DNA from 2 places in the Nocardioides sp. NPDC058538 genome. Region 2 is predicted to be linked to the other one. Evidence: riboswitches for the same ligand, from Rfam matches in the RefSeq annotation. Region 2 holds a riboswitch; the other holds the start of a gene.
The links. Region 2 has a riboswitch for S-adenosylmethionine ahead of ACFWQC_RS19675 (aminotransferase class V-fold PLP-dependent enzyme). Riboswitches for the same ligand answer to the same signal wherever they lie in the genome.

Region 1 (8,579 bases), on a different contig from region 2:
AATTCCCCACCTGATCGGGTCAGAGTTGGTGGTCACGCCTCGACTCTAGCCACTTGGGCGGCCCTAGTGGGCGTTGGGCGGAAGCACGCTCTTGGTGTGGCTGCCCTGCACCGCGGCGAGCTCCTCGAGGAAGGAGTCTGCCCAGTAACGTACGTCCTTGGAGGCGACCTGCTTGCGCATCGCCCGCATCCGTCGGGTCAGCTCCTTCGGCTCGGCCTTGTACGCCTCGAGCAGCGCCGCCTTCATCCCGTTGATGTCGTAGGGGTTGACGAGCCAGGCCTGGCGCAGCTCCTCGGCCGCGCCGGCGAACTCGGAGAGGACGAGGGCGCCGTCGTTGTCGTAGCGGCAGGCGACGTACTCCTTCGCGACCAGGTTCATGCCGTCGCGGTAAGGGGTGACGACCATGATGTCGGCGGCGCGGTAGAGCGCGGCCATCTCGGCGCGGGGGAGCGAGGTGTGGAGGTAGGAGATCGCGGGACGGCCGATGCGGCCGAGGTCGCCGTTGAGGCGGCCGACGAGGCGGTCGATGTCGTCGCGCAGCTTGCGGTACTGCTCGACACGCTCCCGCGACGGCACCGCCACCTGGACGAAGATCGCGTCCTCGACGTCGAGCTCGGTGTCGCGGAGCATCTCGCCGTAGGCGCGCAGCCTGGCGTAGATGCCCTTGGTGTAGTCGAGCCGGTCGACGCCGAGCAGAATCTTCTTCGGGTCGCCGAGCTGCTGGCGGATCTCCTTGGCGCGCTGATTGACGCCCTCGTCGTGGGCCATCTCGTCGAAGCCGAGGAAGTCGATCGAGATCGGGAAGGCGGCCGCGTGCACGGTGCGCCCGTCGGGGAGATAGACCAGGTCACGGTGGGTCTTGTGGCCGACGCGCTGGCGCACCAGGCGGACGAAGTTCTGGGCCGCCTGGGGCAGCTGGAAGCCGACCAGGTCGGCGCCGAGGAGGCCCTCGAGGAGCTGGCGGCGCCAGGGGACCTGCTGGAAGAGCTCGGCCGGTGGGAACGGGATGTGCAGGTAGAAGCCGATGCGCAGGTCGGGGCGGAGCTCGCGCAGCATCTGCGGGACCAGCTGGAGCTGGTAGTCCTGCACCCAGACGGTCGCACCCTTCGCGGCGACCTCTGCGCACTTCTCGGCGAACCTCTGGTTGACGCGCTGGTAGCCGTCCCACCACTCGCGGTGGAACTCCGGCTTGGCCACGACGTCGTGGTAGAGCGGCCACAGGGTGCCGTTGGAGAAGCCCTCGTAGTGCTCCTCGATGTCCTGCGCGGTCATCGTCATCGGCAGCAGGTGGAGCCCGTCGTCCTCGAACGGTTCGAGGTCCTCGTCGATGCCCCCGGGCCAGCCGATCCAGACACCGTCGTTGGCCCGCAGGACCGGCTCGAGGGCGCTGACCAGGCCTCCTGGGGAGCGTCGCCACGCCTTCGTTCCGTCCGGCATCTCCACACGATCCACGGGGAGCCGATTGGCCACGATTACCAGGTCAGCCTGCACATCTCCGACTGTAATGGACCCGGGCCAGGTTCGGCGCGGAGTCGTTCCACCCGTGACTTACGGCCCCCCGGTCGGAATACCTGTCGAGTAACACGCCGGGAGGGTGAACCACAGCGGTGTAGTTCGGCGCGTTAGGGTGTGGTCAGATGCAGACGACACCGGGGGACGAGGAATGAGCGCTGTCAACGTGCAGGTCACAGGCCCAGGCGAGGACCCCGCGAGCCTCAGCGAACGCGACAAGCAGATCCTCGACTTCGAGCGTCAGTGGTGGAAGTACGCCGGGGCCAAGGAAGCGGCCGTGCGCGAGGCGTTCAACATGTCCGCGACCCGTTACTACCAGGTGCTCAACGCCCTCATCGACAAGCCGGAGGCTCTCGAGGCCGACCCTCTGCTGGTACGCCGCCTGCGGCGGCTCCGCGCGGCCCGGCAGCGTCAGCGCTCGGCGAGACGGCTCGGTTTCGAGGTCTGAATGACCGGCTGCGTACGTCCTTCGAAGGGTGAGCGTGGCGTCGCGCTCCCCACACCCGTCATCGCGCTGAGCGTGGTGGCCGTCATCGCCGCGGTGATCATCTTCTGGATCACCGGTGGCGATGGCGACGAGGGCAAGGAGATCGCCCAGGCCGGCGGCAGCCCATCGGCCTCGCCGTCGGCCTCACCGAAGGCGGCCAAGGCCGAGGAGAAGAAGCCGCCGAAGGCCGAGCCTTCGCCCGTCGACCGAGCCAAGGTCAGCGTCGAGGTCTACAACCAGTCGAACATCGCCGGTTTGGCCGGCGACGTCGCAGCGAAGGCGACCACGGTCGGTTGGAACGTCGTCGGCGAGGACAACTGGATGGGTTCCGTCCCGGAGAGCACCGTCTACTACCCGCCCGAGATGAAGCGCGAGGGCCAGCAGCTCGCCGATGACCTCGATATCAAACGCACCCATCTGCTGGTCGAGGGCTCGATGAAGGGCGACCGGCTGACGGTGGTTCTGACCGGGGCTCTCTGAGGCTTTCCGGCCGTTCTCGACGATGTGTGATCTGACACACGGCGGCGCCCGCCCGGTCGGCCCCGAGGTCGTTGGCGTGTCACAGTTGAGGCATGGCCGAACCCCAGCCTGATGGCACCGCAGGAGAGCAGAAGTACGCCGCGATCGCGGCTGCTGCCGCCGAGACCCTCGTCGGTCTCGACTTCGACGGCACGCTCTCCCCGATCGTCGAAGACCCCGCTGCGGCTCGGATCCATCCGGACGCGGCCTCGGTCCTGATCGCGCTCGCATCCCGGGTGAAGGCGCTGGCCATCGTCACCGGCCGTCCGGCCGGACAGGTCGTCGAGCTCGGCGGCCTGGCCGCGATCGCCGATGCGCTCGCGGAGGAGGGCAAGGAGCTGTACGTCTTCGGGCAGTACGGCAACGAGCGCTGGAGCGGTGCCGACCGGGTCGTCGTCGGACCGCCGCCGCCCGAGGGACTGGCCGCCTTCGAGGCGGCGCTGCCGGCGGTGCTCGCCGCCCACGGGGCACAGGACGCCTACATCGAGGAGAAGGGTCTCGCCGTCGGTGTCCACACCCGCCGGTTCCCCGACCCCGACGGCGTCGCCGCACGTCTGCTCCCGCCGCTGACATCGCTGGCGGCCGAGCATGGACTGGTGATCGAGCCCGGCAAGCAGGTCATCGAGGTGCGTGCCCCCGGCATGCACAAGGGTCACGCGATCGACACGCTGATCTCGGAGGTCTCGCCCGGCGCGATCCTGTTCGGCGGCGACGACCTGGGTGACATCGAGGCGTTCGAGGCCGTGAGGGCCTGGGGAAAGACCACCGGGTCGGCGACGCTGCTCGTCTACTCCCACGCCGGCCCCGACCGGGGTCTGCTCGCGGAGCTCGCCGATCTCGAGGTGCAGGGGCCGGACGGTGTGCTGGAGCTGCTGCGGCGGCTGACTGACGACGCCGTCCGCTGACAGCGAACACGATAACCGGAGGGAACATCCGGTTGCTCCCGGAAGTTGAGCCAGTATCACTCAACTCTTCTAGGAGGGTCCGCAAATGGACAAGCTTCCTGTGCTGTTCGTCTCGGATGCCGTGGTCCTGCCGGGGATGGTCGTACCGATCGAGCTCGACGAGGCCGCTCAGGCCGCGATCGATGCCGCCCGGGCCGGCTCGGAGAGCCGGCTGCTGGTCGCGCCGCGGCTGGGGGACCGGTATGCGACGTACGGCGCTGTCGCCACGATCGAGCGCGTCGGCCGGTTCCGGGGCGGTGAGCCTGCGGCGGTGCTGAGGGCCGTCGGCCGCGCGAAGATCGGCTCCGGCGTGACCGGACCCGGCGCAGCGCTGTGGGTCGAGGTCGAGACCGCCACCGAGACGACCACGGAGCACGCGAAGGAGCTGGCCGAGGAGTACAAGCGGCTGGTCGTCGCGGTGCTCCAGCGTCGCGAGGCCTGGCCGGTCATCGACCAGGTCAACCGGCTCACCGAGCCGTCGGAGATCGCCGACACCGCCGGCTACGCGCCTTATCTCGACGACGACGCCAAGCGCGAGCTGCTGGAGACGCCGGATGTCACCGAGCGCCTCGAGAAGGTGATCGCCTGGGCGAAGGACTACATCGCGGAGTCCGAGGTCAGCGACAAGATCGCCGAGGACGTACGCGAGGGCATGGAGAAGACGCAGCGGGAGTTCCTGCTGCGCCAGCAGCTCGCCGCGATCCGCCAGGAGCTCGGCGAGGGCGAGCCCGAGGGGTCCGATGACTACCGGGCCCGCGTCGAGGCCGCCGACCTCCCCGAGGCCGTACGCGAGGCCGCGCTGCGCGAGGTCGACAAGCTCGAGCGTGGTTCCGAGCAGAACCCCGAGACCGCCTGGATCCGCACCTGGCTGGACACGGTGCTGGAGCTGCCGTGGTCGGTCCGGACCGAGGACTCGACCGACGTGGTCGCGGCTCGTGAGGTGCTCGACGCCGACCACCACGGCCTCGACGAGGTCAAGGACCGGATCGTGGAGTACCTGGCGGTGCGGACCCGACGTGCCGAACGGGGCCTGCAGGTCATCGGCGGCCGTGGATCCGGTGCCGTGGTGCTGCTCGCCGGCCCGCCAGGGGTCGGCAAGACCTCGCTGGGTGAGTCGGTCGCGCGCTCGCTCGGACGCAAGTTCGTCCGGGTCGCGCTGGGCGGTGTCCGCGACGAGGCCGAGATCCGTGGTCACCGGCGCACCTATGTCGGCGCGCTGCCGGGCCGGATCGTGCGGGCCGTCAAGGAGGCCGGCTCGATGAACCCGGTCGTGCTCCTGGACGAGGTCGACAAGGTCGGCTCCGACTATCGGGGTGACCCTGCCGCCGCGCTGCTCGAGGTGCTCGACCCGGCGCAGAACCACACCTTCCGCGACCACTACCTCGAGCTCGACCTGGACCTCTCCGACGTCCTGTTCATCGCCACGGCCAACGTGGTCGAGCAGATCCCGTCGGCGCTGCTGGACCGGATGGAGCTGGTCACGATCGACGGCTACACCGAGGACGACAAGGTCGCCATCGCCCGTGACTTCCTGCTGCCCCGGCAGCTCGAGCGCGCCGCGGTGACCTCGGAGGAGGCCACGGTGACCGACGACGCCCTGCGTGAGCTGGCTGCCAACTACACCCGTGAGGCGGGCGTACGCCAGCTCGAGCGGCTCATCGCCAAGGCGCTGCGCAAGGTGGCGACGCGGCTGGCGACCGGTGCGGAGCACGTCGAGATCGGCCTGGACAACCTCAAGGACCTGGTTGGTCGGCCGCGGTTCACGCCGGAGTCGGCGGAGCGTACCTCTGTCCCGGGGGTCGCCACCGGACTGGCCGTCACCGGGCTCGGTGGGGACGTGCTCTTCATCGAGGCGTCCTCGGCCGAGGGGCAGGCAGGGCTGAACATCACCGGCCAGCTCGGCGAGGTGATGAAGGAGTCCGCGCAGATCGCGCTCTCCTTCGTCCGCTCGCACGCTGCCGAGCTGGGCGTCGACCCGGCCGTGCTCGACCGCTCGCTCCACGTCCACGTGCCTGCGGGTGCGGTTCCGAAGGACGGCCCGAGCGCCGGCATCACGATGGTCACCGCGCTCACCTCTCTCGCGACCGGTCGCCCGGTGCGCAGCGAGGTCGGGATGACCGGTGAGGTCTCGCTCTCCGGGCGGGTGCTGCCCATCGGCGGCCTCAAGCAGAAGCTGCTCGCCGCCCAGCGAGCCGGCCTGACCGAGGTCTTCGTGCCCCAGCGCAACGAGCCCGACCTGGACGAGGTCCCCGACGAGGTGAAGCAGGCCCTGAAGATCAACCTGGTGAGCGATGTCAGGGATGTCGTACGTGGCGCCCTCGCGGCTGCCGAGGAAGGGGCCACCACACAGAGCACGGTTGCCGCTGCCTGACCGGATCGTTCCGGATGCTGCCCGCTTGATGCCTCGTGCGTCGAGCGGGCAGCTCGCATCATGGACGCATGAGCGAGCGCAAGCGAGTGACCATGAGCAATCGAGCCCTTCTCGTCATCGACATCCAGGAGTCCTTCCGGCAGCGGGAGTCCTGGACCCAGACCCTGCGCCGAGCCGGGGGAGGTGCTCTCCGCACAGGGGCTGCCTCTGACGGCCACCGCGGACTGGCCCGATCTCGACCCCGGTGACCTGCTCGTCGTGCCGGGCTGGCGGGCGGCGTACGACCTCGTCGCCGGCCCCCGGCTCACCCGCGGAGCGCCGAGCGGCTGCGTGCCCATCATGCCTGGGGGCGAGGTGGCCAGCGGCTCCGCGCTCGCTAGACCCCGATGTCCAGATGGTGGACGACTGGTCCGCGGAATGGAACCCGGGTGTGTTTGGCAGCGGATACCTGCCGTACGATCGCTACTGCTCATCGAGAGGGACTGAGGGAACGGCCCAGTGAAGTCCCGGCAACCGACCACGAGCCTCCTCCCGACCATCGGGTAGGGCGTGGGAGCAGGTGCTAATTCCGGCCCGGCGCGAGAGACGTGATCGGGGAAGATGAGGAGGAGGTTTCTCATGAGCGCTGCGACCACGGAGACGAAGGGCCTGCGCGAGGGTGCGTTCGGCAACGCCTCGGCGCTGTCGTGCCGGGAGTGTGGGCACCAGATCGAGCTCGGACCGCATTACGCCTGTCCGGAGTGTTTCGGGCCACTGGAGGTGGCCTATGACTTCCCGGCCGTGACCCGCGAGGAGATCGAAGCCGGACCCCGCAACATCTGGCGTTACAAGGCGCTGCTGCCGGTGCCCGACGACATCGAGCAGAGCCCGAACACCGAGCCCGGCTTCACCCGGCTCCTGGACGCGAAGAACCTCGCGCGTGAGCTCGGCATCGAGAAGATCTGGGTGAAGGACGACTCGACCAACCCGACCAACTCCTTCAAGGATCGCGTGGTCGCCTGTGCCCTGAGCGCCGCTCGCGAGCTCGACGCCAAGGTCTTCGCCTGCCCGAGCACCGGCAACCTGGCCAACGCTGTCGCGGCGGCAGGAGCGCGAGCCGGCATCCCGACGGCGGTCTTCATCCCGAGCAACCTCGAGCAGCCCAAGCAGGTCAACTCCGCCGTCTTCACCGACAACCTGATCGCCGTCGACGGCAACTACGACGACGTCAACAAGCTGGCCCAGGAGATCGCCGCGGAGGAGGAGGGCTGGGCGTTCGTGAACGTCAACGTACGTCCCTTCTACGCCGAGGGCTCCAAGACGCTCGGCTACGAGATCGCCGAGCAGCTCGGCTGGCGTCTGCCCGACCAGATCGTCATCCCGGTGGCCTCCGGATCCCAGCTGACCAAGGTCGACAAGGCCTTCAAGGAGCTGATCAAGCTCGGCCTGGTCGAGGAGAAGCCCTACCGGATCTTCGGGGCCCAGGCCACCGGCTGCAACCCGGTCGCGACCGCGTTCAAGGCCGGCGTCGACGCCATCCGCCCGGTCAAGCCCGACACGATCGCCAAGTCGCTGGCCATCGGCAACCCGGCCGACGGCATCTACGTCCTCGACGCCACCCGCTCCTCCGGTGGTGCTGTCGAAGAGGTCACCGACGACGAGATCCGCGCCGCGATCGTGCTCCTGGCCCGCACCGAGGGCATCTTCACCGAGACCGCCGGAGGCACCACGCTCGCGGTCACCAAGAAGCTCGTCGAGACCGGCGCCCTCGACCCGAGCCTGGAGACGGTGATCATCAACACCGGCCACGGTCTCAAGACGCTCGACGCGGTCAGCGGCATCGTCGGCCCTCGCGCCACCATCGCCCCCAACTACGACGCATTCGAGGAAGCCGGGCTCTCCCAGGCGTAAGGGCCGAAGGAACCTCGCGTTCACCCACGTGCGCTACAGATAAGGAATGTGAGCAGCGCGAAGACGAGTGAAGAGGCCAGATGGCTCGGCATGGTCGCCGCGACCGCCGGGGTCGCCGGCGCAGTCGGTGTGGTGGGGGCGGCGGCTGGTGCCGGGTTCGTGACGTTGCTGAAGAGACAGGCGGCGCACGCGCGTGACGTGATCGGCAAGCCCCTGGGCGAGGAGGCGATCGACGCCGACAAGGTCTACAAGAAGACCTACGGAGGTACGCCGGTCGAGCTCCTCGTCCTCGGCGACTCGATCGCCGCCGGGCTGGGCGCGGAGACCAGGGGTGGCACCCTCGGCGCCCGGCTGGCCAAGGGCACGGCCAAGGCGCTGCTGAGGCCGGTGCGGCTGCGTACGGCAGCCGTGGTCGGGGCCGAGACCTCGATGGTCCCGGCCCAGCTCGAGGGGCTGCCGGCGACCTACCGGCCCGACGTCGCAGTCCTCATCGTCGGCGGCAACGACGTCACCCACCGGGTGCCGCAGAAGGACTCCACCCGGGTGCTGGGGGAGGTCATCGACGCGCTGCGCGAGCGTGGTGCCGAGGTCGTGGTCGGGACCTGTCCGGACGTGGGCGCGGTGCGACCCCTGCCGCAGCCGCTGCGCTCGCTCGGACGCCGGATCGCCAAGCAGCTGGCCGAGGGCCAGCGGGAGACAGCACTGGCCCGCGGCGCCCACGTCGTATCCCTCTCCGAGGTCGTCGGCCCGTTCTTCATCACCAACCCCGACGAGATGTTCGCCATCGACCACTTCCACCCCAGCGCGATGGGCTACAAGCGCACGGCCAAGGCGATGCTGCCCTCCGTCCTCGCCG
Region 2 (14,952 bases):
AGGGCATCGTGCGGGCCGCGTTCTCCAACACCACCGAGGGCACCTCGGGTGGTGCCTCCACGATCACCCAGCAGTACGTCAAGAACTACTACCTCAGCGCCGAGCGCTCCTACTCGCGCAAGCTGAAGGAAGCGGTCATCGCCCTGAAGCTGACCAGGCAGAAGAGCAAGGACCAGATCCTCACCGACTACCTCAACACGATCTACTTCAACCGCGGCGCCTACGGCATCGAGGCGGCCGCGAAGGCCTACTTCGCCAAGTCCACCAAGGACCTGTCGCTGCAGGAGACGGCGGCGCTCGCGGCCATCCTCAACAACCCGGCCGGCTTCGACCCCGCCAGCAGCACCTTCCGTGGCGAGGAGAAGCTGCTCGGCCGCTACCAGTACGTCCTCTCCGGCATGGTCGACCTCGGCTACCTGAAGCAGGCCGACGCCGACAAGGTGAAGGACGCGCTGCCGAAGTTCCCCGCGAAGACGGTGCCGAGCCGGCTCGGCGGCCAGCGCGGCCATGCGCTCACCATGATCAAGGCCGAGCTGCTCGCCCTGAAGGGCGCCGACGGCAAGCCGCTGTTCACCGAGGAGAAGATCGACAGTGGTGGCCTCCGGATCACCGCGACGCTCTCGCCCAAGGTCATGAAGGCGTCGGCGACCGCGGCCAAGACCGTGAAGCCGAAGAACCGCAAGGCGTACGTCAAGGGCGACCCCGAGCAGAAGAACGCCCTGCACGTGGCGACCGCCTCGGTCGACGTCGAGTCCGGAGCCCTGCTCGGCTTCTACGGTGGCCAGGACTATCTCGACAGCCAGCACAACTGGGCCGCGACCGGTGGTCACGCCGGGTCGACGATGAAGGCCTTCGCCACCGCGGCGGCGATCGCGAAGGGATACTCGCTGAACTCGACGTGGGCGGGTGACTCGCCGTTCACGACCTACACCGGCGCACCCGTCGTCAACGAGGGTGAGCAGGCGGGGATCGCCGACGGGATGGACTATGGCCAGCACATCACGATGCTCAAGGCGATGGAGCAGTCGGTGAACACGGCCTTCATCGACATGACCGAGTCGATGGGTGGCCCGGAGGAGGGCCGCAAGGCGATCTACGACACCGCGGTCGCCGCGGGCGTCGCCCCGGCGAAGGCGAACCCGAAGTTCCCGGGGATCCCCAGCACCACCACCGACTTCGATCACAAGGCCGACGACCGGATCGCCCTCGGCCGCGCCAACGTCAGCCCGATCAACATGGCCAACGCCTACGCCACGATCGCCAACGGCGGCTACCGCCACGACGTACACGTGGTGAAGAAGGTCCGCGACCGTGCGGGCAACGTCCTCTACAGCTGGAACGGCCGGAAGCACGCCCGGCACGCGATCTCCGAGGACATCGCCGCCGACGTGACGTACGCGATGCAGGGCGTGGTGCAGAGCGGCTCGGGCCAGAAGGCCCAGAGCATCGGCCGGCCGGTGGCCGGCAAGACCGGCACCGGCACCTGCACCAAGGCGCAGTACGTCTGCTCGTCGTGGTTCGTCGGGTTCACCCCGCAGATCGCCACCGCCGTGCGCTACTCGCGCGGCAACGGCGAGGGGAAGCTCGACGGCGGCTGGATGCCGTCCTACTTCGGCGCCGACTATCCCACCGAGACCTGGGCGGCCATCATGGCCGAGGCCATGGAGGGCAAGGAGAACGAGAACTTCCCCGAACCCGTCTATGTCGACGGTCAGGATCCCGAGACCGGACACGAGGAGGAGCTGATCGCTCCGCCCGCTCCGCCGGAGGAGGAGGACGACGGCGAGGAGTGCGACCCGGTCTCGGAGTTCTTCGGCACCTGCGAGAGTGACGGCGAGGACGGCCGGGGTGGCGGCAACCCCTGGGAAGGCCGTCCGTGATGTGAGATCCGTGCCCACGGATCGAGACGACGAGTTGGAGGGCGTACGCGGTCTCCGGCACCATCTTCGGCGAAGGTCACGACTGCCAGCGCGAAGCCCCGGCTTGCTGGCGGGCAACCCTCCCACGCGGTGGGGTGCTCCGGGTGACGACCAGGCCCTCGCCGAGGTGGCGTGGGCAAGCGCGTGCTTCGCCGGGCAGCCCTGGGGAGCCATGACCCGAAGGGTGCCCCCATGTCCCTGCTTCCGCTCGTCGGCTCGAACACGCAGGTCCCGCTGCTGGACGGAACGACCACGACGTACGCCCACCTCGATGTCGCCGCGTCGGCACCGGCGCTGCAGAGCGTGGCCGACCGGGTGGCCGAGGTCCTGCCCTGGTACGCCTCGGTGCATCGTGGCGCCGGCTACCTGTCCCAGGTCTCGACCGCCCTCTACGAGGAGTCGCGCGCGACGATCGGCGCCTATGTCGGCGCTCGTAAGGACGACGTCACTGTCATCACTCGCAACACCACCGACTCGGTGAACCTGCTGGCCGGCTGCGTACCCGGCCGGGTGCTCGTCCTCGACATCGAGCACCACGCCAACCTGCTCCCGTGGCGCCGCGTCGAGGCCGGTGTGACCGTGGTCGCCGGCCGGGACACCCTCGCCGGCACCATCGACGCCCTCGCCGGCGAGCTGGCCCGCGACAGCTTCGCCCTGGTCGCGATCACCGGCGCCTCCAACGTCACCGGCGAGGCATTGCCGGTCGGCGAGATCGTCACCCTGGCCCATGCCCACGGCGCCCGGGTCCTCGTCGACGGCGCCCAGCTGCTCGCCCACCGCCACTTCTCGCTGGCCGCGACCGGCGCCGACTACGTCGTCCTCTCGGGCCACAAGCTCTACGCCCCCTACGGTGCCGGCGCCCTGGTCGGGCGCCGCGACTGGCTCGACGTCGGCACCCCCTACCTCGCCGGGGGAGGGGCCGTCGATGATGTTGAGGTGGGGGAGACGACGTGGCAGCCCGCCCCCGCGCGCCACGAGGGCGGCTCGCCCAACGTCATCGGCGCCGCGGCACTGGCCGCTGCCTGTACGACTCTCGGCGGCCTCGAGCCCGCCGAGCTGGACCGCCACGAGGCGTCACTGAGGGGGCGCCTCGTGGCCGGCCTGTCCGCGCTGGAGGGTGTGGATGTTCTGCGCCTGTGGCCCGACTCCGAGGAGCCGGTCGGGGTCGTCACGTTCACGGTCGACGGCATCGAGCCCGGCCGGGTCGCGGTCTACCTCTCCGCCGAGCACGGCCTGGGCGTACGCGACGGCCGGTTCTGCGCCCAGCCGCTGCTCAAGCGCCTCGGACTCACCGGCGGCGCGGTCCGCGCGAGCATCGGGATCGGCACCTCGGTCGCGGACGTGGACCGGCTGGTGGCCGGCGTACGTGCTCTTCTGGCGGGTGACGTCCGGGGCGATTACGTCCTCGTCGACGGGGCCTGGACGCTCGCCGAGGACCCGCGCCCGCTCGTCGGACCGGCCGGTCTGACCCGCCTGGCCGACACCGCCGGCTCGTGCGGAGCGGCCGTCTGACCAACCCCTGCCGAGGCGTCAGCTACGTCGGCCGAGGCGTCAGCTACGTCGGCCGAGTGGGCATTGCGGTGACGCCTCGGCCGACGGGAGCGACGCCTCGGCCAACGCGGGTGACGCCTCGACCAAGGGATGAATCGGGGCGCTCACGGCGTTGAGAGATCGTGAGCGAAAGAGTGCATGGCGAGCGGAAGGTACGCGGCGGCAAGCTGGTCGTCGTCGACGCGAGAGTCTCCGCTGACACGATCATCGACGTCGTCCTCTCGGGCGACTTCTTCCTGGAACCCGACGAGGCGCTGGGCTGGCTGACCGAGGCGCTGGAGGGGCAGCCCGTCGACGTCTCCCTCGACCAGCTGACGGCGGTGCTCGACACCGCCGCCCGTGACGCCGAGCTGGTCGGTTTCGGCACCCGTGACGTCGCTCTGACGGTGCTCCGAGCGCTTGGCCGGGCCACGACCTGGGACGACCTCGACCTCGAGATCGTCGAGACCGGGCCGCTGTCGCCGCGGATGCAGATGGCGCTGGACGAGGTCATCGTCCGCCAGGTCGCCGAAGGACGTCGCGCCCCCAACCTGAGGTTCTGGGACTGGGCCAGCAGCGCGGTCGTGATCGGCAGCTACCAGTCGATCTCCAACGAGGTCGACGAGGCCGCCGCCGAGCGTCATGGCATCGAGGTCGTACGCCGCATCTCCGGCGGCGGTGCGATGTTCATCGAGCCGGGCAACACGATCACCTACAGCCTCGCCGTTCCCGACACGCTCGTGGCCGGCATGTCCTTCCAGGAGTCGTACGCCTTCCTCGACGAGTGGGTGCTGCGCGGCCTGCGCAGCGTCGGCATCGAGGCCGCCTACGCCGGTCTGAACGACATCGCCTCGCCGGTCGGCAAGATCGCCGGCGCCGCGCAGAAGCGGATCCCCGGCGGCGTCCTGCACCACGTCACGATGGCCTACGACATCGACGCCGACAAGATGCTCGAGGTGCTCCGGATCGGCCGGGAGAAGATGTCCGACAGGGGCACCCGGAGCGCCGCCAAGCGCGTCGACCCGATCCGTTCCCAGACCGGGCTGAGCCGCCAGAAGGTCATCGACGCGCTCCTGGCGGAGTTCGAGCAGAGCTTCGGGGCGGCGTACGTCGGCCTCGACCGGGCCACGATCGACGAGGCCGCGGCGCTGGTCGAGAGCAAGCATGGGACCCCGGCCTGGCGGGCCAGGGTGCCGTAGACCGGTCATCGGTCGATGAAGGCCAGCAGGTCGGCGTGCAGCCGGTCGCGATCGGTGTCCGGGAGGGCATGGCTGGAACCCTCGTAGACCTTCAGCTCCGCGCCGTCGATCAGCTCGGCCGAGCGGCGGCCACCGACCTCGATCGGCACGATCTGGTCGTCGTCGCCGTGCACGACCAGCGTCGGCACGTCGATCTTGGCCAGGTCTGGCCGGAAGTCGGTGGCGGAGAAGGCCGCGATGCACTCGTAGGCGCCACGGTGCCCGGAGGCCATGCCCTGGAGCCAGAAGGCGTCGCGAGATCCCTGCGGGACGTCGCCGTTGCGGTTGTGCCCGAAGAACGGCCCGTCGGCCAGGTCGCGGTAGAGCTGGGCCCGGTTGGCCAGCTCCCCGGCGCGGATCTCGTCGAAGACCTCGATGGGTAGCCCCTCGGGGTTGTCCTCGGTCCGCAGCATGAGCGGCGGCACCGCCGAGACCAGGGCGAGGCCGGCGACGCGGCCGGTGCCGTGCCGCCCGACGTACCGAACGATCTCACCACCGCCGGTCGAGTGCCCGACGAGGGTGAGGTCCTGCAGGTCGAGCGCGTCGATCAGACACGCGAGGTCGTCGGCGTAGGTGTCCATCTCGTTGCCCGACCAGGTCTGGCTGGAGCGGCCGTGGCCCCGGCGGTCATGGGCGACGGCTCGGTGACCGTGCTCCGCGAGGAAGAGAGCGGTGGCCTCCCAGGCGTCGGAGTTGAGCGGCCAGCCGTGGCTGAGCAGCACGGGGCTCCCGCTGTCGCCCCAGTCCTTGTAGAAGATCTGGGCGCCGTCGTCGGCGGTGATGTAAGGCATCGGCTTCCTCCCACGGTCGGTTGGGTCCTGTCCCGACGAGCCTCGCCCAGCCACCCGGCTCTGTGGACCACGTGGACCGCGTAGTCCCGCGGGACTACGTGTCGTACGTGGTCCGGCGCATCGCGACTCGATGGACGATCGGAGCGTCCCAGCCCCAGCACCCGAGAGGGAACCTGACATGAGCACTCCGGACACCATCGTCCTGATCCACGGCTTCTGGGTCACACCCCGGTCGTGGGAGAACTGGAAGGCGCGGTACGAGGCCAACGGCTTCACCGTGCACACCCCCGCCTATCCCGGCTTCGAGGTCGAGGTGGAGGCCCTCCGCGCCGACCCGACCCCGATCGCGGACCTCACCTTGGAAGCGATCGTCTCCCACCTGGAGGCATTCCTCGACACGCTCGACACGGCCCCGATCATCATGGGCCACTCCGCCGGCGGGGCGTTCACGCAGGTCGTGATGGAACACGGCTACGGAGCCGCGGGCGTCGTCCTCAACTCCGCTCCGACCGAGGGCGTCCGGGCCACGCCGTGGAGCCAGCTGCGCTCCGTCTTCCCGGTGCTCAAGAACCCGGCGAACCATCACCGCGCCGTAGGGTTCGACGCCGAGCAGTGGATGTACGCCTTCACGAACACCTACACCGAGGAGGAGTCGTTGGCGTTCTACGAGCGCTACCACATCCCGGCTTCGGGTCGCGTCCTGTTCGACTCCGTGCTGGCGAACTTCCAGCCCGGTCACCAGGGCGCCTGGGTCGATTTCAAGAACGCCGACCGCGCGCCGCTGCTGTTCCTGTCCGGGTCCGAGGACCACATCATGCCGCCGTCGGTGCAGGCCTCGAACGTCAAGCGCTACAAAGGCGAAGGCACGGTCACCGAGCACGAGACGTACGAGGGCCGGCCGCATCTGATGGTGGCGGGCCCGGGGTGGGAGGAGATCGCCGACCACGCGCTCGAGTGGGCGCTCTCCCACGCGGTACAGCGGGGGTCCGCCGAGCCCACCGTGTCCTGAAGGCAACCCGATGGACCTCAGCCTCACCCATGTGGGCGGGCCGACGACCCTCCTCGAGGTGGCCGGGTGGCGGATCCTGACCGACCCGACCTTCGACGCCCCCGGCCGGACGTACCGGTTCGGCTGGGGGACGTCCTCGCGGAAGACCGCAGGTCCTGCGGTCCCCGCCGCCGAGATCGGCCCCATCGACGCCGTCCTCCTCACCCACGACCATCACGCCGACAACCTCGACGACGCCGGCCGGGCGCTGCTGCCGGACGTCGGGGTGGTGGCCACCACCGCCTCGGGCGCGCTCAGGCTCACCAGGTCGGGGCTGGGCCGGTCGGTCCGGGGCCTGCGGCCGTGGCAGACCACGGTGCTGCAGGCGCCGGGGCGTCCGGCGGTCACGGTCACCGCTACCCCTGCACGTCATGGAATCCGAGGCAGCAGGCCGATCGTCGGTGATGTCATCGGCTTCTCCCTGACGTGGGAGGGGCAACAGCACGGCGCCGTCTGGGTCTCGGGGGACACGGTGCTCTACGGCGGTCTCGGCGAGGTCGCGACCCGGGTCGACGTCGGGACCGCGGTCCTGCACCTCGGACGTGTCGGGTTCCCGGTGACGGGGCCGCTCGCGTACACGATGGGCGGTCGGGAAGCGGTCGAGCTGTGCGGGCTGCTCGAACCGGTCACGGTGGTGCCGGTGCACTACGAGGGCTGGTCGCACTTTCGTCAGGGGCGGGACCGGATCCTCGCCGACCTGGCCGATGCTCCGCCTGGGATCGCGGACCGCTTCCGCTGGCCGACGCCGGGCGTACCGCTGCGTCTGCCGGTGTAGGCGTTCAGGCGTTCAGGCGGTCGGCCAGCTGCCGGCGAGAGGAGATGCCGAGCTTCTGGAAGACCTTGCGCAGGTGGTAGTCGACGGTGTTCGGGCTGATGAACAGATTGGCGGCGATCTCGGCGTTGGTACGTCCGGACGCGGCCAGGCGCGCGATCGTGTGCTCCTGGGTGGTGAGCTCCAGCGGCGGGGCGGCGTCCGTGTTCTCGACGTCGTCGGCCCGGGCGCCGAGAACCTCGAGCTCGGCCAGGACGCGCGGGACGAAGATCTCGGCGCCGCTGTGGCGCAGGTGGCGCAGCGCGAGCCGGAGCTGCTCGGCCGCCTCACGGCGCCGCCGGACGCGACGGAGCCACTCGCCGTAGAGCAGGTACGACCGGCCGAGCTCGGTCTCTGCCAGCGTCTTGTGCAGGGCCGCGACGGAGGCGAGGTAGTGGGCCTCCGCCTCGTCGTCCGGGCTCACCAGGGCGAGTGCGCGCTGGGCGGCCCCCTCGCACCAGGGCATGCCGTTGACCGCCGCCCGTCTCGCCAGGTCCTGAGCGACCCGCTGCGCAACGTCTGGGTGGCCGGAGCGTACGGCTGACTCGACGAAGTCGGCGTACCAGATCGGGGTGACCTGAAGGAACGGCTCCTCGACCAGCGGTCTGTGGCGCTGGTAGGCGTCCTGGTAGCGCCGGTCCGCGAGGTCACGCGCGACCAGCCCCTCGATCCCCGAGAACTGCACTCCGCCGAACCCGAGCGCACCGGCGCCGTCGGCCACGGCCTCGACCAGCTCGCGCGGCTCGCCGGACCAGGCCATCACCGCGACGTTGGGCACGTTCGCGTCCTCGTAGCCCATCGCGACCCGCACCTCTCGATGCGTCTCCACACAGCGGCCGGCGCGGTGCAGCGAGCCGCCGTAGACCTCGCAGAGGGCCATGATCCACAGCAGCGTGTCGAGCACGAGCAGAGCGCCCTGATCGCGTGCGGCCCGTGCGGCGCGGTCGAGGCCGGCAGTTCGGCCCCCGTCATCCCACAGGTAGGCACCAAGGCCGGCGATCACGCTGCCGAAGTACATGATCTCGTCATCGGGCAGGGCGAGCACCGCGTCGAACGCCGCCCGAACCTTCGGGTGCGCCGTGTCGTACGGCTCCAGGATCAAGGCAGCCAGCCCGCGAAGGACGACCGACCACCGGCCGTCCAGGTCCGCGCCGGCAAGCATCCTCCGGCCCAGCTCGGCCTGGGTCACGCCGGTCATGAGCCGGTCGGCGCTCGAACATCGGTCGAAGGCCCGCAGCAGGGCGTCCTGCTCGCGTACGTCGTCGAAACCGTGGAAGAGATCGGCGGCCCGCAGGTGGTCGGCCGAACCGCTCATCACCCCGTCCCGTTCGGCGCGCAGCAGCGCCAGCGAGCTGTGGACGAGCAGCGCACGGCCTCGGGTGACCGCGTCGGCGGACTCCTCGTCGAGGTCCTCGACGAGCCGCCGCGAGAGGTGCGCGGCGCCGACGGCCAGCGCCGCCTCCGCGGCGCCGACCTGTCGTACGGCACGTGCCTCGCCCGGCGGGCTCAGCTCGGCGGCACGGGCGAGAAGACGCGCACAGGAGACGAGGCCGCCGCGTCGAGCCGCCAGGTCCGCGGTCAGGTTCAGCCGGGCGGCGACCTCCTCGTCGGTTCCGACGGCTCGCGCCGCGTGCCACGCCTCCGCCTCGGTCAGGTCCGCCCGGTCGGCGGCCTGCGCGAGGGCACGGTGGACCCGGCGTCGTTCGACGCCAGAGGCCGCGTTGTAGACCGCCGAACGCACCAGGGGATGGCGGAACCGCACGGTCGGGGTGAGCTGGACGAGCCCGGCGACCTCGGCGCGGTCGGCGTCCTCGAGGGTGAGTCCGAGCTCCGCGCCCGCGGCGGCGAGCAGGTCGATGTTGCCGGTCGAGTCCGCCGCGGCCAGCAGCGCCCAGGTCTGGACCGCCTGGTCGGCCTGGCGAACGCGGCGTACGTAGTGCGCCTCGAGGTGGCGACCGACGGGGACGGGCTCGCCCGCCATGCCCAGGTCCGGCAGCTCGTGGACCAGCGACTCGCCCGCGAGATCGATCAGAGCGAGCGGGTTGCCGCCGGTGGCCTGGGCGATCGCCAGGGCCACCGACGGCGGGAGCGGTTCCGCTGCCGCACGGTTCAGCAGCCGCACGGAGGCGTCGGGGTCCAGGCCGGCCAGCACGAGCTGGGGCACCCCACCCAGATGCTCGGCCAGGCCGGCCTCGTCGCGCCCGGCGAACACGACCGCGACGCGCTCGACCGCGATCCTGCGGGCCACGAACGCCAGCGCGTCCAGGCTCTCCGGATCGAGCAGATGGGCGTCGTCGATCGTGCAGACGATGCCGTGCCCGTTGCTCGCGGCGGCCAGCAGCCCGAGGACCCCGAGGCCGACCAGGTAGCGGTCGGGCGGCGGTCCGTCCGCCTCGCCCGAGGCGACGAGCAGGGCGCGGCGTTGCTGCTCCGGGAGCATTCCGCACTCGGGGTGCAGCGACGTCACCAGCCGCTGGACCGCGGCGAACGCCATGTCGGACTCGGACTCGTAGCCGTCGAGCCGGACCACCCGAAGGCTCGTGCCGGTGGTGGCCGCGGCGAGCAGCGCGGACTTGCCCAAGCCCGGTTCGCCGAGGACGGCGATCGACCCGCCGCTGCCGTTCCGCATACGTCTCAGCAACGCGGCCAGGCGTGCCTGCTCTGTTGCTCTGCCGACGAGTGCGGCCCCATGCCGCTCCGGGTCGCTTCCCACGGTGCGACGTTAGCCATCAGGACGGCCGTGGCGCATGACCCATATGCCCTAAAACTTGGACTCCGCTGCTCGGAGCGTTCCTTGGATGAGATGGGGGGGTCCTCATTCACGACCGACATCACGAGCAGCGGAGCGCCGCCAGTTTGGCACGCTCAGATGCGCCGTCGCAATAGGTGAAGGCCCCTCCGGCGGTATTTTCTGTCGGTCGATCTGCAGGGCGGAACTCATGAGGTATCGAAAGTGCGTTTCTAGAGGACTTCGACCCTGTCATCGGCGCCGGGCGCGGGAGTATGGCAGGACTGCGAATGACGGTGGCGGCGGTGGTCGGCTACCCTGGACACATGCAGATGTCTGTCCTGCTTCTTAGGCAGCCGCGCTGACCCTGAGGGACACACCCCGGTCACGCGGCCACCCCTCCATGTGAGGGGCCTTTTTAGTTCTACGGAGCTTTGTCTCCAGAAGCAGTCTTGACGCACGACACTCGACAAGGACGAAAGACCAATGACGCAGGAGCAGGCCGAGCACGCGACGTACGACGTCACCGAGCTGCAGGACAAATGGCGCCCCATCTGGGAGAAGCTGGAGCCGTTCAAGGCGGGTCAGCGCGAGGGGGCTGAGAAGCGCTACGCGCTCACGATGTTCCCCTACCCCTCCGGCGACCTGCACATGGGTCACGCCGAGGTGACCGCCCTGCACGACGTGATCGCCCGCTACTGGTGGCTGAAGGGCTTCGACGTCCTGAACCCGATCGGCTGGGACTCCTTCGGCCTGCCCGCCGAGAACGCCGCGATCAAGCGCAACGAGAACCCCGCCGGCTGGACCTACGCCAACATCGAGACCCAGGCGGAGTCGTTCAAGCGCTACGGCATCTCCTTCGACTGGTCGCGCCGTCTGCACACCTCCGACCCGGAGTACTACAAGTGGACGCAGTGGATCTTCCTGAAGCTGTACGAGGCCGGCCTGGCCTACCGCAAGAAGTCGCCGGTCAACTGGTGCCCCAACGACCAGACGGTGCTGGCCAACGAGCAGGTCGTCAACGGCGAGTGCGAGCGCTGCGGCGCCGTGGTCACCAAGCGTGACCTGACGCAGTGGTACTTCCGCACGACCGCCTATGCGGAGGAGCTGTACAACGGTCTGGACCAGCTGCAGGACACCTGGATCGGCAAGGTCGTCAACATGCAGCGCAACTGGATCGGCCGATCCGAGGGCGCACACGTCGACTTCGAGATCTCGCTGACCTCAGGTGGGACCAAGAAGGTCACCGTCTTCACGACCCGTCCCGACACGCTCTACGGGGCGACCTTCATGGTCGTCGCCGCCGACGCCGACCTGGCCAAGGAGATCGTGGCCCCGGAGCAGGCTGCTGCGCTCGAGGGCTACCTGGAGGACGTACGCAAGGCCTCCGACATCGACCGCCTGGCGACCGACCGTCCCAAGACCGGTGTCGACCTGGGCGTCACCGCGACCAACCCCGTCAACGGCGAGCAGATCCCGGTGTGGGCGGCCGACTACGTGCTGGCCGACTACGGCACCGGCGCTGTGATGGCCGTCCCTGCCCACGACCAGCGCGACCTGGACTTCGCCAAGGCGTTCTCGCTGCCGGTGCGCCGTGTGGTGGACGTGCCGGGTGCGGAGAACCCCGAGGAGACGTACGTCGCGACCGTGGGTGACGGCGCGTACGTGAACTCGCCGGAGCTGGAGGGCGTCGCCGACAAGGCGAGCGGCATCCACAAGATCATCGAGAAGCTGGAGGCCGAGGGCCACGGCAAGGGCACGATCAACTACCGGCTGCGTGACTGGCTGCTGTCGCGGCAGCGCTACTGGGGCGCGCCGATCCCGATCGTCCACTGCCCGGTCGACGGCGAGGTGCCGGTGCCGGACGACCAGCTGCCGGTGCAGCTGCCCGATCTGGCCGGAGCTGACCTGAAGCCGAAGGGTGTCTCGCCGCTGGCGGCCGCCTCGGAGTGGGTCAACGTCTCCTGCCCGAAGTGTGGTGGTCCGGCCACGCGCGACTCGGACACGATGGACACCTTCGTGGACTCGTCGTGGTACTTCCTGCGCTACCTGTCGCCGACCGACGAGACCCAGGCCTTCTCCTCGGAGCTGGCCCGCGAGTGGGGTCCGGTCGACTTCTACCTGGGCGGCGACGAGCACGCTGTGCTGCACCTGATGTACGCCCGCTTCTTCACCAAGGCGCTGCGCGACATCGGCCTGATCGACTGGGACGAGCCGTTCTCGGCGTACCTGTCCCAGGGCAAGGTCATCAACGGCGGCAAGAAGATGTCGAAGTCGCTGGGCAACGGCGTGAACCTGTCCGACGTGCTGGAGGAGTTCGGCGTCGACGCGACCCGGCTGACCCTGGTCTTCGCCTCCCCGCCGGAGGACAACATCGACTGGGCCGACGTCTCGCCGGCGGGTTCGGTGAAGTTCCTGCAGCGTGCCTGGCGCCTGGCCGGGGACGTGACGTCCTCCCCGGATGTCTCGGTCGCCGACGGGGACGTGGCGCTGCGGCGTACGACTCACAAGACCATCGCCGAGGCCGAGCAGCTGATCGAGTCCTACCGGTTCAACGTGGTCGTGGCTCGGGTGATGGAGCTGGTCAACGCGACCCGGAAGGCGATCGACTCCGGTGTCGGTCCCGCCGACCCCGCCGTACGTGAGGCCGCGGAGACGGTCGCGATCCTGCTCTCGCTGGTCGCGCCCTACACCGCCGAGGAGATGTGGGAGCGTCTGGGGCACGAGCCGACGGTTGCGCGGGTTGAGTGGCCGACGCCTCTGCCCGAGCTGCTCGTGGAGGACGTAGTGACGGCGGTCGTGCAGATCAAGGGCAAGGTGCGTGCGCGCCTGGAGGTCTCGCCCTCGATCTCCGAGGCCGACCTGGAGGCCGCCGCGCTGGCCGACCCGACGATCGCGGCCGCGATCGAGGGTCAGACCGTACGCAAGGTCATCGTCCGCGCGCCGAAGCTCGTCAACATCGTCGTCTGATCGGCTCGGCTCGCGCTGTCGAGGCGATGGGTCGATCTGTAGGCTTCTGACATGGCCCGGGTAGCGATCGTGACCGACTCGACCGCGATGCTTCCATCCGATCTCGGGGATGCCACGGAGCTGATCACATCGGTGCCGTTGCAGGTGATCGTGGATGGGACGTCGTACGACGACGGGGTGGAGGAGACATCGCCCGAAGCGCTGCTGGCGGCGTTGGCGGCGCACAAGACCGTGACGACCTCCCGGCCCTCGCCGGCACTCTTGGCAGAGGTCTACGAAAAGCTCGCGGCGCAGGGTTTCGAGGAGATCGTCTCCATCCACCTCTCCGCGGACCTGAGCGCGACGTGCGAGTCCTCGATGCTGGCAGCGCGGGAGGCTCCGGTGCCGGTGACCACCGTGGACACGCGGCTGGTCGGGCCCGGGGTCGGGTTCGCGGTTCTGGCTGCCGCGGAGGTGGCCGGGCGCGGCGGGAGCGCTGCCGAGGCGCGCGAGGCCGCGCTGGCGCGGGTCGCCGCCACTCGTTCCTACTTCTACGTCGACACGCTCGAGTACCTGCGCCGCGGCGGGCGGATCGGAGCCGCTGCTGCCCTGCTCGGGACGGCGCTGGCGGTCAAGCCGCTCCTCACGATCGAGGACGGGCGGGTCGTGCCGCACGAGCGGGTGCGTACGGCCGAGCGGGCGATCGCGCGGCTGCAGGCGCTCGGGGTCGAGGCGGGTGAGGACGCGGACGCCGTCGAGATCGTCGTCGCTCACCTGGGCAGCCCGGACCGGGCGGCCGCGATGACCGAGGGGCTCTGCGCCGAGCTGGGCGGCAAGATCAATGGCGACGTACGCGTCGGGGTGCTGGGTGCGGTCCTCGGTGCGCATGTGGGGCCCGGGTGTGTGGCGGTCGTCGTGGGGCCCAAGCTCTGATTCTGGGCCCGTTCTTGGGCCGGTTACCGTCCACAGGGGCGGTTGAGGATCGGGTTGTCCACAGGCGCTGAGAACGCGCTCGGATGTGTCGGCGCGGGCGCATAGCTTCGGCGTCATGCGGACCCGACCGACCTCTGATCACGCCGATGCCGTCGCCCGGCGGCTGGAGCAGCTGCGCGCCGAGCTGGACCCGCCGGGGGAGGAGGACGAGGGCGAGGAGGACTGGCAGCCGCCGTGGTGGGACGGGCCGAGAGCGACCGACACCGCGGAGCTGGATCCGTTGGTGCCGGTCCCGGGACGCCACGCGTCTCGGCGGCAGGTCGTGATCTCGCCTGATGCGGTGCTGCCCGAGCCGCTGCGCGGGCGGGTGAGCCTCGGTCCATGGCATCTGGTCGTCGTCTCGCTGGTGCTGGTCGCCGGGTTGGCGGTGGCCTGCTGGTGGATGATCCGTGCCGACCCGGAGGTGGTGCCGGCTGCCCGGGCCTCGCCCTCGGCCTCCCCGCTGGTCGCGCTGCCGACCGCCTCGATGGCGCCCGGGAGCACGGCCGCGGTGCCGTCGGGCGGGGCGTCGGCCGGGACGGTGACGGTCGATGTGGAGGGCAAGGTGCCCAAGCCCGGCATCGTCGTGCTGCCGATCGGCTCGCGGGTGGTGGATGCCGTCGAAGCCGCCGGTGGCGCCTCCCACAAGCAGCTCGCCGGGCTCAACCTCGCTGCTCTGCTCAGCGACGGTCAGCAGATCGTGGTCGGTGCGCCCAACGGGGGAGGTGGCATCGCGGCGCCCGGCTCTGGCGCCCCGGCGGCCGGTGCGCCCGGGGCGCGGGTGAGCCTCAACACCGCCTCGTTGGAGGAGCTGGAGACGTTGCCCGGGGTCGGGCCGGTGACGGCGCAGGCGATCATCGACTGGCGCACCTCCAACGGCGCGTTCACCTCCGTCGACGAGCTGCTCGAGGTCGACGGGATCGGACCGAAGACCTACGACTCGCTGGCACCGCTGGTCACGTTGTG

Region 1: it holds a riboswitch for S-adenosylmethionine, as region 2 does, so the genes downstream of both, thrC (threonine synthase) here and ACFWQC_RS19675 (aminotransferase class V-fold PLP-dependent enzyme) in region 2, are expected to answer to the same signal.

Annotation. Positions count from the first base shown of each region.
Region 1 covers NZ_JBHXNY010000011.1:153,557-162,135, reverse strand. The annotation lists gene ACFWQC_RS13100 (Gfo/Idh/MocA family protein) at 1-36, opposite strand, end outside; gene ACFWQC_RS13095 (trehalose-6-phosphate synthase) at 64-1,506, opposite strand; gene ACFWQC_RS13090 (DUF3263 domain-containing protein) at 1,664-1,960, shown strand; gene ACFWQC_RS13085 (LytR C-terminal domain-containing protein) at 1,961-2,479, shown strand; gene otsB (trehalose-phosphatase) at 2,572-3,423, shown strand; gene lon (endopeptidase La) at 3,509-5,833, shown strand; gene ACFWQC_RS13070 (hypothetical protein) at 5,902-6,081, shown strand; SAM riboswitch class I at 6,300-6,440, shown strand; gene thrC (threonine synthase) at 6,452-7,723, shown strand; gene ACFWQC_RS13060 (SGNH/GDSL hydrolase family protein) at 7,772-8,579, shown strand, end outside.
Region 2 covers NZ_JBHXNY010000023.1:52,213-67,164, forward strand. The annotation lists gene ACFWQC_RS19670 (transglycosylase domain-containing protein) at 1-1,880, shown strand, start outside; SAM riboswitch class IV at 1,955-2,068, shown strand; gene ACFWQC_RS19675 (aminotransferase class V-fold PLP-dependent enzyme) at 2,112-3,431, shown strand; gene ACFWQC_RS19680 (biotin/lipoate A/B protein ligase family protein) at 3,593-4,648, shown strand; gene ACFWQC_RS19685 (alpha/beta fold hydrolase) at 4,654-5,478, opposite strand; gene ACFWQC_RS19690 (alpha/beta hydrolase) at 5,657-6,487, shown strand; gene ACFWQC_RS19695 (MBL fold metallo-hydrolase) at 6,498-7,301, shown strand; gene ACFWQC_RS19700 (LuxR C-terminal-related transcriptional regulator) at 7,306-10,050, opposite strand; gene leuS (leucine--tRNA ligase) at 10,552-13,035, shown strand; gene ACFWQC_RS19710 (DegV family protein) at 13,087-13,947, shown strand; gene ACFWQC_RS19715 (helix-hairpin-helix domain-containing protein) at 14,063-14,952, shown strand, end outside; gene ACFWQC_RS19720 (ComEC/Rec2 family competence protein) at 14,950-14,952, shown strand, end outside.